One region of the Vannielia litorea genome, then DNA from elsewhere that is predicted to be linked to it. Evidence: riboswitches for the same ligand, from Rfam matches in the RefSeq annotation. Region 1 holds a riboswitch; the other holds the start of a gene.
What was found. A riboswitch is a leader RNA that binds a small molecule or an ion and turns the genes downstream of it on or off. The one in region 1 is predicted to bind cobalamin.

Region 1 (5,095 bases):
GGGTGAGCGAGAATCTCTTCGGCGCGGCTCTTGGGTGCGCCGGGACGGGCGGCGATGAGCAAGTCGGGCGAGGAGGTGGCGAGGGTTTCGAGCGGCACGACGCCACCGTAGGGCAGGCCCATCTCCTCGGCCAGCAGCGCAAAGCCCGCCGCCTTGACCATCTGGCCCGGCAGGGTGGCATCGCCGGCGGAATAGCCGTTGGCGGCATAGAGAGCGGCGAGGGGCGCGGGGCCGGTGGGCGCGGGAATGGCGGCGAGGCGGGCGTCGAAAGCGGCGACTTCAGCCTGCGCCTCGGCCTCGCGGCCCAGCAGGGTGCCCATGCGGAGGATATTGGCGCGGATGTCGGAGAGAGTTTCGGCGGGGGTGAATACCTCGACCGTCAGGCCGAGGCGCTGGAGCATGCGAAGGGTATCGGGCGCGGTGAAGCTGCCTGCCAGCACCAGATCGGGCGCGAGCAGGTAGACCTCTTCGGCGCGGGCGGAATTGCCCGGCAGGGCGCGGGCGGCCTCGGCCATTGCCTCCTCATCGCGCTGGAGCATGCGGGTGACCGACACGAGTTGGCCCGGCGCGGCGAGGGCGAGGGCCAACTGGTCGGTGCAGAGGTTGATCGACACCACCCGCTCGGGCGGTGCGGCGAGGGCCATGACGGCCCCCGCCAGCCAGAGCGCGAGCGCACTGGCGAGGTGCTTAGAACTTGGCACGGAGGCCGAGGTAGAAGGCGCGGTCGGACTGGCCGTAACCGTTGACGGTTTGGTATTCGACATCGCCGATGTTCTCGATCCGGAAGTAGGCTTCGGCACTGTCGCTCACGTCGTAGGTGACCATCGCATTGACGACCGTGTAGTCATCGCCCTCGATGGTGGCGAAGGTCTGCGCGTCGACGTCGAGCGTGTCGGCAACGTGCTGGAGTTCACCGATGACGTTCCAGCGCGGTGCGATCTCGGCCTCGAGACCGAGGACGAGGTTGTGACGCGGCACGCGCAATTCGCGCAGGTCGTTCTCATCCACACTTTCGGTGTAGGTGTAGTTTCCGAAGAGCGACACCTTGTCGGACAGAGCCTTGCGGCCCGACAGCTCGATCCCCTTGCTCACAGAGGTGCCGGGCACCTGCGTGTAGACGAAGAATGCATCGGAGCCGATCATGTCATCGACCTCTGTGTAGAACAGCGTGGCCTTGACGAAATCGTCGCCGCCAAGCCGCTTTTCGATGCCCAGCTCGGCGCTGCGCGAGGTTTCGGGCGTCAGGGTGTCGTTACCGTAGATCGGTGCGTAGAGCTCATAAAGCGAGGGGGCGCGGAAGCCGGTTGCCAGTGCGGCCCGCACGATCAGATCCTCCTGCGGGCGCCAGGCCAGTGCCAGACGACCGGTGGTGTGCCCACCAAAGCGGTTGTGGGCATCGTGGCGCAGGGCGGCCGACACATCGAGCTCGCTGGATGCGGCCCAGTTGACCTCGGCAAAGACGCCTGTGGTGTTCTGCTTGCCGGTGGCGGTGATGAAGGTGGCGGAGGTGAAGTCTTCTTCCGTGTAGTCGGCACCGAAGTTCAGCTGGACCGAGGGCGACAGCGTGGCTTGGCCGAGGTAGCGCAGCCCGTGGCGCTCGCCTTCGTAGCGGTTGCCCGACACGGCATAGTCGCGCTCAATGTCGTAATAGGTGGCCTCGAACTGATGGGTGATGGCCCCGGCGTCGTAGCGGGCGAAGGCGCGCAAGCCGTTCGAGGTGCCATCTGTCTCTTCGGCGGTATCACCGAAGGGAAAGCCGCCGTCGATGGCGACGGTGCTCTTTTCGGTAAAGCCGGACAGCCCGATGGAGAGGGCGTCGGTCAGGGCGTATTCGCCGTTGAACGAGAGCCGGACCGACGAGAAACCATCGGCTTCAGTGTTGCCGTCCTCTTCATCGGCAGACGAGAACCCGCCGAACTCGAGGCGTTCAAGCGTGACGGCGAAGTTGTGCCGCTCGCCGAGGCTTGTGACGGTAGCGGCGAGGCCGAAGCTGTCGTAGCTGCCGATTTCACCGGACAGATAGACGTGGGTGCCCTCTTCGGTGGCGCGGCGGCTTTGGAGCGAGATCACCCCGGCCACGGCGGAGGAGCCGTATTGGGCCGATTGCGAGCCCTTCAGCACCTCGATGCGGCCGAGGCCGGAGACGCCCATCAGGCCGAAGTCGTAGGAGGGGGAGGGAGAGGACGGATCGAGCACATCGATGCCGTCGATCTGCACCTTCACGTATTTCTGGTGCAGGCCGCGCATCCGGATGTCTGCGAGGCTGCCCGGCCCGCCCGATGCGGCCAGCGAAAGGCCCGGCTGGCGGGAGAGGTAGGTGGCAAGGTCATCATCGCCTGCCGCTTCCAACTCCTCCCGCGTGCTCACCTCGACGGTGGCGCCGGTGCGGTCGGTTTCGGTGCCGTCGGAGAGGTCGGCGGTGACGGTGATGGTTTCGAGGTCGTAGCTCTCCTGCGCGGAGAGCGCGGAGGTGGAGAGCGCGAGGGCTGCGGTGGTGGCGAGGAGGCGGTTCATCTCCAAAGTCCTTCTGCGTCGGGCCGGAGCCCGCTGTGGCGTGGTGTCTTTGGAATGCGAGGCGTTCCGCGGACGGTGCTTTCGTCACCGCTACGGACTGACCGCTCACGCCGTGCGCCCCGCACGGGTTCAGGGTGATCGCCTCGGCAGGTCTCCTGACTTGCGGGTCATCGCGAGTTGGCCGGCCTTCCCGGGGGATGCTCCCCCAGTGGCGCACAGGCCTCGCTCTCCGCTTACAGTTGCGGGGGCAGTCGTGGCCTTGGGGCTTCTGCCCCGCACCACGTTCCCTTTTGCTCCGGGCTTGCGCCCGAACCGAAGCAGAGGCGGGTTAGCGCGGCTCGGGGGAGTCGCGCAAGGGATTTGTTAACGGTTTTGGGTGGCTGGGGCCGTGCTGCGCCACCGTGCGGGGCGGCGCGGCACGGCTTGAGCGCGGGTTACTCCGCCGCGGCCTCGGCCCGCTCTGCCGCGCCCGGCTGGTTCAGCGCTTCGACCTTTTCGCCGCTGCCGGCATTGGTTGCCGCGCGCAGGACGAGGAAGCCCACCACCGCCGAGACGGCAGAGCCCAGCAGCACGCCGAGGCGCACCTCGTTCATCAGGGCGGCATCCGAGAAGGATAGCGAGCCGATAAAGAGCGACATGGTGAAGCCGATCCCGGCGAGGCAGGCGAGGCCGTAGATGTGCATCCAGTTGACCCCGAAGGGCAGCTTGGCGAGCCCGGTCTTGACCATCAGCCATGTGGTGCCGAAGACGCCCACCTGCTTGCCGACGATCAGGCCGAGCGCAACGCCGAGCGGCACAGGGTCGAGCAGCGACGAGAGCGACATGCCCTGCAGCACCACGCCAGCATTTGCGAAGGCGAAGAGCGGCACGATGACGTAGAGGACGTAGGGCGCGAGGCCGTGCTCGATGGAGTGCAGGGGCGACTTGTTCCACTTGTCCTTCAGCGGGATGCAGAAGGCGGTGATCACCCCGGCGAGTGTGGCGTGCACGCCGGACTTGAGCACGAAGACCCACATCACCACGCCGAGCAACAGGATCGGGGCCACGCGGTGCGCCCCGCGCAGGTTGCGCCAGATCATCAGCGCCAGCGGGATGCAGGCGAGGAAGAGGTAATCAACCTGAAGGTTGGCGGTGTAGAACAGGGCGATGATGAGGATGGCGCCCATGTCATCGAGGATCGCCAGCGTCAGCAGGAAGATCTTGAGGGAGGAGGGCACGCGGGAGCCAAGCAGGGCCAGAACGCCCAGCGCAAAGGCGATGTCGGTGGCCGCCGGAATGGCCCAGCCGCCGATGGTGGCCGGGTTGCCCCAGTTGAAGAACACGTAGACTGCCGCAGGCACCACCATGCCGCCGACCGCTGCCATGCCGGGCAGCACCACGTCGGCGGGGTTCTTCAGCTTGCCTTCCATCAGCTCGCGCTTCAGCTCGAGACCGATGAGGAAGAAGAAAATGGCCATGAGGCCATCGTTGATCCACAGGAGCGCCGGTTTCTCGATGCCCTCGCCGTTCACCGTGACGCCGATGTAGGCGCCCAGAAATTCCTGGTATTCAGGGTTGAGCGAGGAGTTGGCCACCATGAGAGCGGCCACGGCGGAGAGCATCAGCACCACACCGCCGGCGGCATCGGAGCTGAAAAATTCATCGAGTGTTCTGCGGAGCATTCCCTGTCCCTGTTGCGCGTTTAGCTTCCCTACGTAACGAGATGGCAACCCTGCCGGATCAGATCAACCGTGTGAGGCGCGGTGTCGCAGTTTTTTTCTCATGTTTTCTGGAAGATCGCGCAGGCCAGCTCGGCGCGGATGGCGAAACCGAGGCTCTCGTAGAGTTTGATTGCCGCCGGATTGGCCGCGAAGGCGTGGAGGAAGGGCGTGTTGCCGGTCACCGCAATGGCATGTGCGACATGGGCCGAGAGCAGGCGGGCGAGGCCCTGCCCGCGCGCCGAGGGGTCGGTGCAGACGCCGGAGATTTCGGTGAAGCCGGGTGCGGCCATGCGGGTGCCGGCCATGGCAATGAGGCGGCCCTCGTGGCGGATGCCCCAGAACGGCCCCAGCTCCAGCGCGCGCAGGGTGAAGGGGCCGGGCTTGGTGGCCCCGGCGAGGGCCAGCATATCAGCAGCATCGGCCTGGCCGAGCGGGATGATGCGCGGGTCGTCCGGCGCGGGCGGCAGGGTTTGGCTGGTGAGCTGGACGGCATCGGCGCGCAGGGCTTCGGTGAAACCGGGGAGGGCGGCGACCGGGGCGGTTTGCAGGAAGACGGCCAGCTCGCCGGGGGCGGCGAGGGTGGTGAGGTCTTCGGGGTGGGCCGGGTCGATGGCGGCGAAGGGGATGAGGCCGGGATCGTAGCGCAGGGCGGTGCCGTGGCGCTGGGCGAGATGGGCGTGGGGGCCGGTAAGCGCGGCGCGGGCGGGGGTGTCGAGCGGGTGGTCGGGCATTCTGGAGCTTCCTGCGGGATTGTGGAGACCGTTTGAGCGGAGCACCCGCATGGAATCAAGCCGAAGGCGCCGTGCAGCGCCGACCCGCCCCCCGGGGCGGCGATGCACGGCTTGTGGTGGATCGGGGGGTGCGGTCGCATCCTGACCCCA
Region 2 (5,095 bases), on a different contig from region 1:
GAGGAAATGGTATAGGTGCGGTGCACCAAGCCCTGCGGCGTGGGCAGCTCAAGGGTGATGAACTGGCCCGGCAGATAGTCGAAAATCGCCCCCGAAGGCGCGCGGAAGGCAAAGCTTGCGGTGTTGGGCACCTCGGGGATGACGGCCACGCATTCGAGCGGCTCGCTGTCTTTCCAGATGCTCTGGCCGGTGATCGGGGTCAGGTCGTTCATGCGCCCTACTCCGCCGCCACGCGCAGCGGTGGCAGGGCGCGGGCCAGCGTGGCGCAATACCACGCGACGAACTGGATCACCCCGTCTTCCTGCACCGCCGAATAGGGCCCCGGCTCATAGACCGGCGAGTTGATGCCACGCTGGTTGTTCTCGACCACTTCGCGGTCTTCGTCGTTGGTGTGGGTCCAGACCTCGGTAAGGCGCTTGAGGTCGTAATCCACGCCTTCGACCGCGTCCTTGTGGACCAGCCATGTTGTGGTGACACGGGTCTCCATCGGCGAGATCGGGGTCACGCGGAAGGTGATGGAGTGGTCGCTCAGAAAATGGTTCCAGGTGGTGGGGTAGCTGAAAAGCAGCAGCGTACCCGCATCCCGCGCCGGGATGTGGCCGAGCCGCTTGGTTACGGCGATCTTGCCGTCCATCGTGTAGCTCTCCGCCCCTTCGAGCAGCGGCATCCGCGCAACACGGTAGGTGCCCTGCGGGTCAAGGAAGAAACGCGATGGCGCGCCCATGCCCTCCAGCCGCGCGAAATGCGCCTCGACGGGGGCCGGACAGCTGCCATCGGCCGCCACGCCACCAATCACCGGGTCTTCGGGGAAGGTCCGGCAGAGCGAGGGGTGGTTGCCCGCGCAGTGGTAGCATTCGCGGTTGTTCTCCCAGACCAGCTTCCAGTTGCCGTTCTCGATGATCGAGCTCTGGTGCGCGACCTTGGCGTTGCCCAGATCGTGGGGTGCCAGATAGGGGCCGACCTTGGCGGCGAAGGCCTCGAAATCGGGCGCCTCCTCGGCAAGACAGATGTAGATCAGCCCGGCGAGGTTGCGGCAGTGGACTGGCTTCAGCCCATGCTGGCTGGCGTCGAAATCCGGCCCCATGTCGCGCGCCCAGAGCAGGCGGCCATCGAGCTCGTAGGTCCACTGGTGGTAGGGGCAGACCAGCTTGGGCCCTACCCCGCGCTCGTGCTTGCAGAGCACCGAGCCACGGTGACGGCAGGTGTTGTGGAAGGCCCGGATCTCGCCATCGGCGCCGCGCACCAGCACCACGTTGTAAGCGCCGATCTGCTGGGTCACGTAGCTGCCGGTTTTCTCCAGCTCGCAGGCTGGGATCGCGAAGAGCCACTCGCGGTAGAAGATGGTCTCCATATCCGTGCGGAAGATGCCCGGGTCGGTATAGAACGGCTGCTCCAGCGCATGGCCGGGCCGGTGCCGGGCAAGCAGCTCGTGGATCGCTTGGCTCATCTCTCAGGTCTCCGGCCGCGCGCTGCGGGCCCGTTGGGGCGGAGGGCAGACAGGAGCCGTTTCAGGCGCGGCGGGGAGGAGCCGACCCGTCAGGCGCCATGACCGCCACCCGCGGTTCGACGTGTTCCACAAGGGCTGGTTTCCGGACTTGGCCGTGGCCCTTGCGGGGCCGAAGCGCGGCACCTTCCCGGGCTCCTCCCGCCCAGTGGCCTTGCCACGCCCCATCACGGCTTTACCGTTGCGGGGGCAGTGCCGGAGTTGCACCGGCTTCCCAATTCTCGAGCCTGTCGGCCCGCACCCTGTAGCTCCGTGATACGCGCAGAGGGGCCGCCGGGATACACGGTTTGCGACGCAGCGCGCGGTGAAAAAGACACGCCCCGAAATTCATCCACAGAATAATCGCGCTGAGCACACCACTAGATGTTGACACCCCTCTGCCCTGCCGCCCAATATGGTGGAGCTTTGGTTCCCCCGGGAAGACTCGGGGGCGAAGAGGGAAGCCGGTGTAAATCCGGCACTGCCCCCGCAACTGTAAGCGGCGAGTCGCGGTTCAAATCCACTGGTGAATCAACACCGGGAAGGCGAACCACCGGCGCTCGAGCCGCAAAGTCAGGAGACCTGCCAGAGCATGAACGACGACCGCGGCGGAGGGCCCGGGCGCGCAGGCGGGCATCAGGCAGAGCCCCGTCTCCGTGTCCCCACCGCCGGAAAAAATCAGGCAAGACCCAAGGGGACAAAAACATGACCATCACCGTCTATTCCAAACCCGCCTGCGTGCAGTGCACCGCAACCACCCGCGCCCTCGAGGCCCGCGGCCTGCCGTTTGACGTGATCGACCTCACCGAGGACGAAACCGCGATGGAGATGGTGCAGGGCCTCGGCTACCGGCAGGCTCCCGTCGTCGTTGCCGGTGACGACCACTGGGCCGGGTTCCGCCCCGACATGATCGGCCGGCTCTCCTGAGCCGATGAGCGCGGCGCGGGGGCATCTGGTTTACTTCTCCAGCGGGTCGGGCAACACCGCCCGTCTGGTGGAGAAGCTGGACCTCCCCGCCACCCGCCTGCCGATGAGCGCGACGGCACCGGTGCCACAGGTCACCGCGCCCTTCGTGCTCATCACCCCGACCTATGCCGACGGCGAAGGCCGGGGCGCGGTGGCCAAGCCGGTCATCGCCTTCTTGAACCGGGCTGAGAACCGGGCGCTCCTGCGCGGCGTGATCGCCGGGGGCAACCGCAATTTCGGCGCCACCTTCGCCCGCGCGGGCGGGGTGATTGCCGCCAAGTGCAACGTGCCGCTGCTCTACCGTTTCGAGCTGGCAGGCACCGAAACCGACATCGCCCGCATCCGCGCCGGGCTCGACACATTCTGGGGAACACAATGCTTGACGCCAGCCTGACGCAGGGCCTCGACTACCACGCGCTGAACGCGATGCTGAACCTCTACGACGCCGAGGGAAAGATCCAGTTCGAGGCCGACAAGATGGCCGCGCGGCAGTACTTCCTGCAGCACGTCAACCAGAACACGGTGTTCTTCCACTCGCTTGACGAGAAGCTCGGCTACCTCGTGGACGAGGGCTATTACGAGCCGCAGGTGCTGGACCAGTACTCCAAGAACTTCCAGCGGGCGATCTGGGATGCGGCCTACGGAAAGAAGTTCCGCTTTCCGACCTTCCTCGGCGCCTTCAAGTATTACACCTCCTACACGCTGAAAACGCGGGACGGGCAGCGTTACCTCGAGCGTTACGAGGACCGGGTGGTGATGAACGCGCTCGCGCTGGCGCGCGGTGAGGAGGCGCTGGCCATGCAGCTGATGGAAGAGATCCTCTCCGGCCGCTTCCAGCCCGCGACGCCCACCTTCCTGAACGCCGGCAAGAAGGCGCGGGGCGAGTTCGTTTCGTGCTTCCTGCTGCGGCTAGAAGACAACATGGAGAGCATCGGGCGCGGCATCAACTCGGCGCTTCAACTGAGCAAGCGTGGCGGCGGCGTCGCCCTGATGCTGACCAACATCCGCGAGCACGGTGCGCCGATCAAAGGGATCGAGAACCAGTCTTCCGGCGTGATCCCGGTGATGAAGCTGCTGGAGGATTCCTTCAGCTATGCCAATCAGCTGGGCGCGCGGCAGGGGGCGGGGGCGGTGTATCTGAACGCGCACCACCCCGATATTTTGCGCTTTCTCGACACCAAGCGCGAGAACGCCGACGAGAAGATCCGCATCAAGACGCTGAGCCTTGGCGTGGTGATCCCCGATGTGACCTTCGAGCTGGCGAAGAAAAACGAGGACATGTACCTCTTCTCGCCCCATGACGTTGAAAAGGTCTATGGCTGCGCCTTCTCGGAGATTTCTGTCACCGAGAAATACGACGAGATGGTCGACAACCCGAAGATCCGGAAGAAGAAGATCAACGCCCGCGCCTTCTTCCAAACGCTGGCCGAGATCCAGTTTGAGAGCGGCTATCCCTACATCATGTTCGAGGACACGGTGAACAAGGCCAACCCGATCGCGGGCCGCATCGCCATGTCGAACCTCTGCTCCGAGATCCTTCAGGTCAACGAACCCTCGGCGTTCAATGACGATCTGAGCTATGCGCAGATGGGCACCGATATTTCCTGCAACCTCGGCAGCATGAACATCGCCCGCGCGATGGACGGCGGCGACCTTGGTGCCTCGGTCGGCACCGCGATCCGGGCGCTGAACGCGGTGAGCGAGATGTCGGCCATCGACTCCGTGCCCTCGATCCGCAAGGGCAATGACGAGGGCCATGCCATTGGCCTCGGCCAGATGAACCTGCACGGCTTCCTCGCCCGCGAGCGCATTCACTATGGCTCGCCCGAGGGGGTGGAGTTCACCTCCGTCTATTTTGCCGCCGTGCTCTATCATGCGCTCTCCGCCTCCTGCGCGTTGGCGCAAGAAAAGGGCAGCTGGTTCAAGGGGTTCGAAGCGTCAGCCTATGCCGATGGCAGCTTTTTTGACAAATACGTCAGCCGCACCTGGCGGCCCGAAAGCGCCGAGGTGAAGGCGCTGTTCAAGAAGTTCGGCATCACCCTGCCCACCAAGAAGGATTGGGCCGCGCTGAAGGCCGACGTGATGGAGCACGGGCTCTACAATCGCAACCTTCAGGCCGTGCCGCCCACCGGCTCGATCAGCTACATCAACTACGCCACTTCGTCGATCCACCCGATCACCGCCAAGGTGGAGATCCGCAAGGAGGGCAAGATCGGCCGTGTCTACTACCCCGCGCCCTACATGACCGGTGAGAACCTCGAGTTCTACCGCGACGCCTATGAGATCGGCCCCGAGGCGATTATCGACACCTATGCCGCGGCCACCGAGCATGTGGATCAGGGGCTTTCGCTGACACTGTTCTTCCCCGCCGAGGCAAGTACGCGCGATATCAACCGCGCCCAGATCTACGCTTGGAAGAAGGGGATCAAGACGATCTACTACATCCGCCTGCGCCAGGCCGCGCTGGAGGGCACCGAAGTCGAGGGCTGCGTGTCCTGCACGCTGTAAGGAGCATTCCGATGAAAGACACTGTCACCACCGCCCGCCCCGTCCCTGCCGCGATCAACTGGAACCGGCTGCAGGACGACAAGGACCTCGAAATCTGGAACCGGCTCACCGCCAACTTCTGGCTTCCCGAGAAGGTGC

Region 2: another riboswitch for cobalamin. It lies ahead of nrdH (glutaredoxin-like protein NrdH); the one in region 1 lies ahead of KUV38_RS18750 (TonB-dependent receptor plug domain-containing protein).

What each region holds. Positions count from the first base shown of each region.
Region 1 covers NZ_JAHVJR010000003.1:62,765-67,859, reverse strand. Annotated here, with positions in the region: gene KUV38_RS18755 (ABC transporter substrate-binding protein) at 1-644, opposite strand, end outside; gene KUV38_RS18750 (TonB-dependent receptor plug domain-containing protein) at 688-2,514, opposite strand; cobalamin riboswitch at 2,642-2,846, opposite strand; gene nhaA (Na+/H+ antiporter NhaA) at 2,949-4,175, opposite strand; gene KUV38_RS18740 (GNAT family N-acetyltransferase) at 4,274-4,945, opposite strand.
Region 2 covers NZ_JAHVJR010000001.1:1,880,171-1,885,265, forward strand. Annotated here, with positions in the region: gene KUV38_RS09305 (hybrid-cluster NAD(P)-dependent oxidoreductase) at 1-212, opposite strand, end outside; gene KUV38_RS09310 (aromatic ring-hydroxylating oxygenase subunit alpha) at 218-1,447, opposite strand; cobalamin riboswitch at 1,563-1,764, opposite strand; cobalamin riboswitch at 1,894-2,088, shown strand; gene nrdH (glutaredoxin-like protein NrdH) at 2,189-2,410, shown strand; gene nrdI (class Ib ribonucleoside-diphosphate reductase assembly flavoprotein NrdI) at 2,415-2,843, shown strand; gene nrdE (class 1b ribonucleoside-diphosphate reductase subunit alpha) at 2,825-4,957, shown strand; gene nrdF (class 1b ribonucleoside-diphosphate reductase subunit beta) at 4,969-5,095, shown strand, end outside.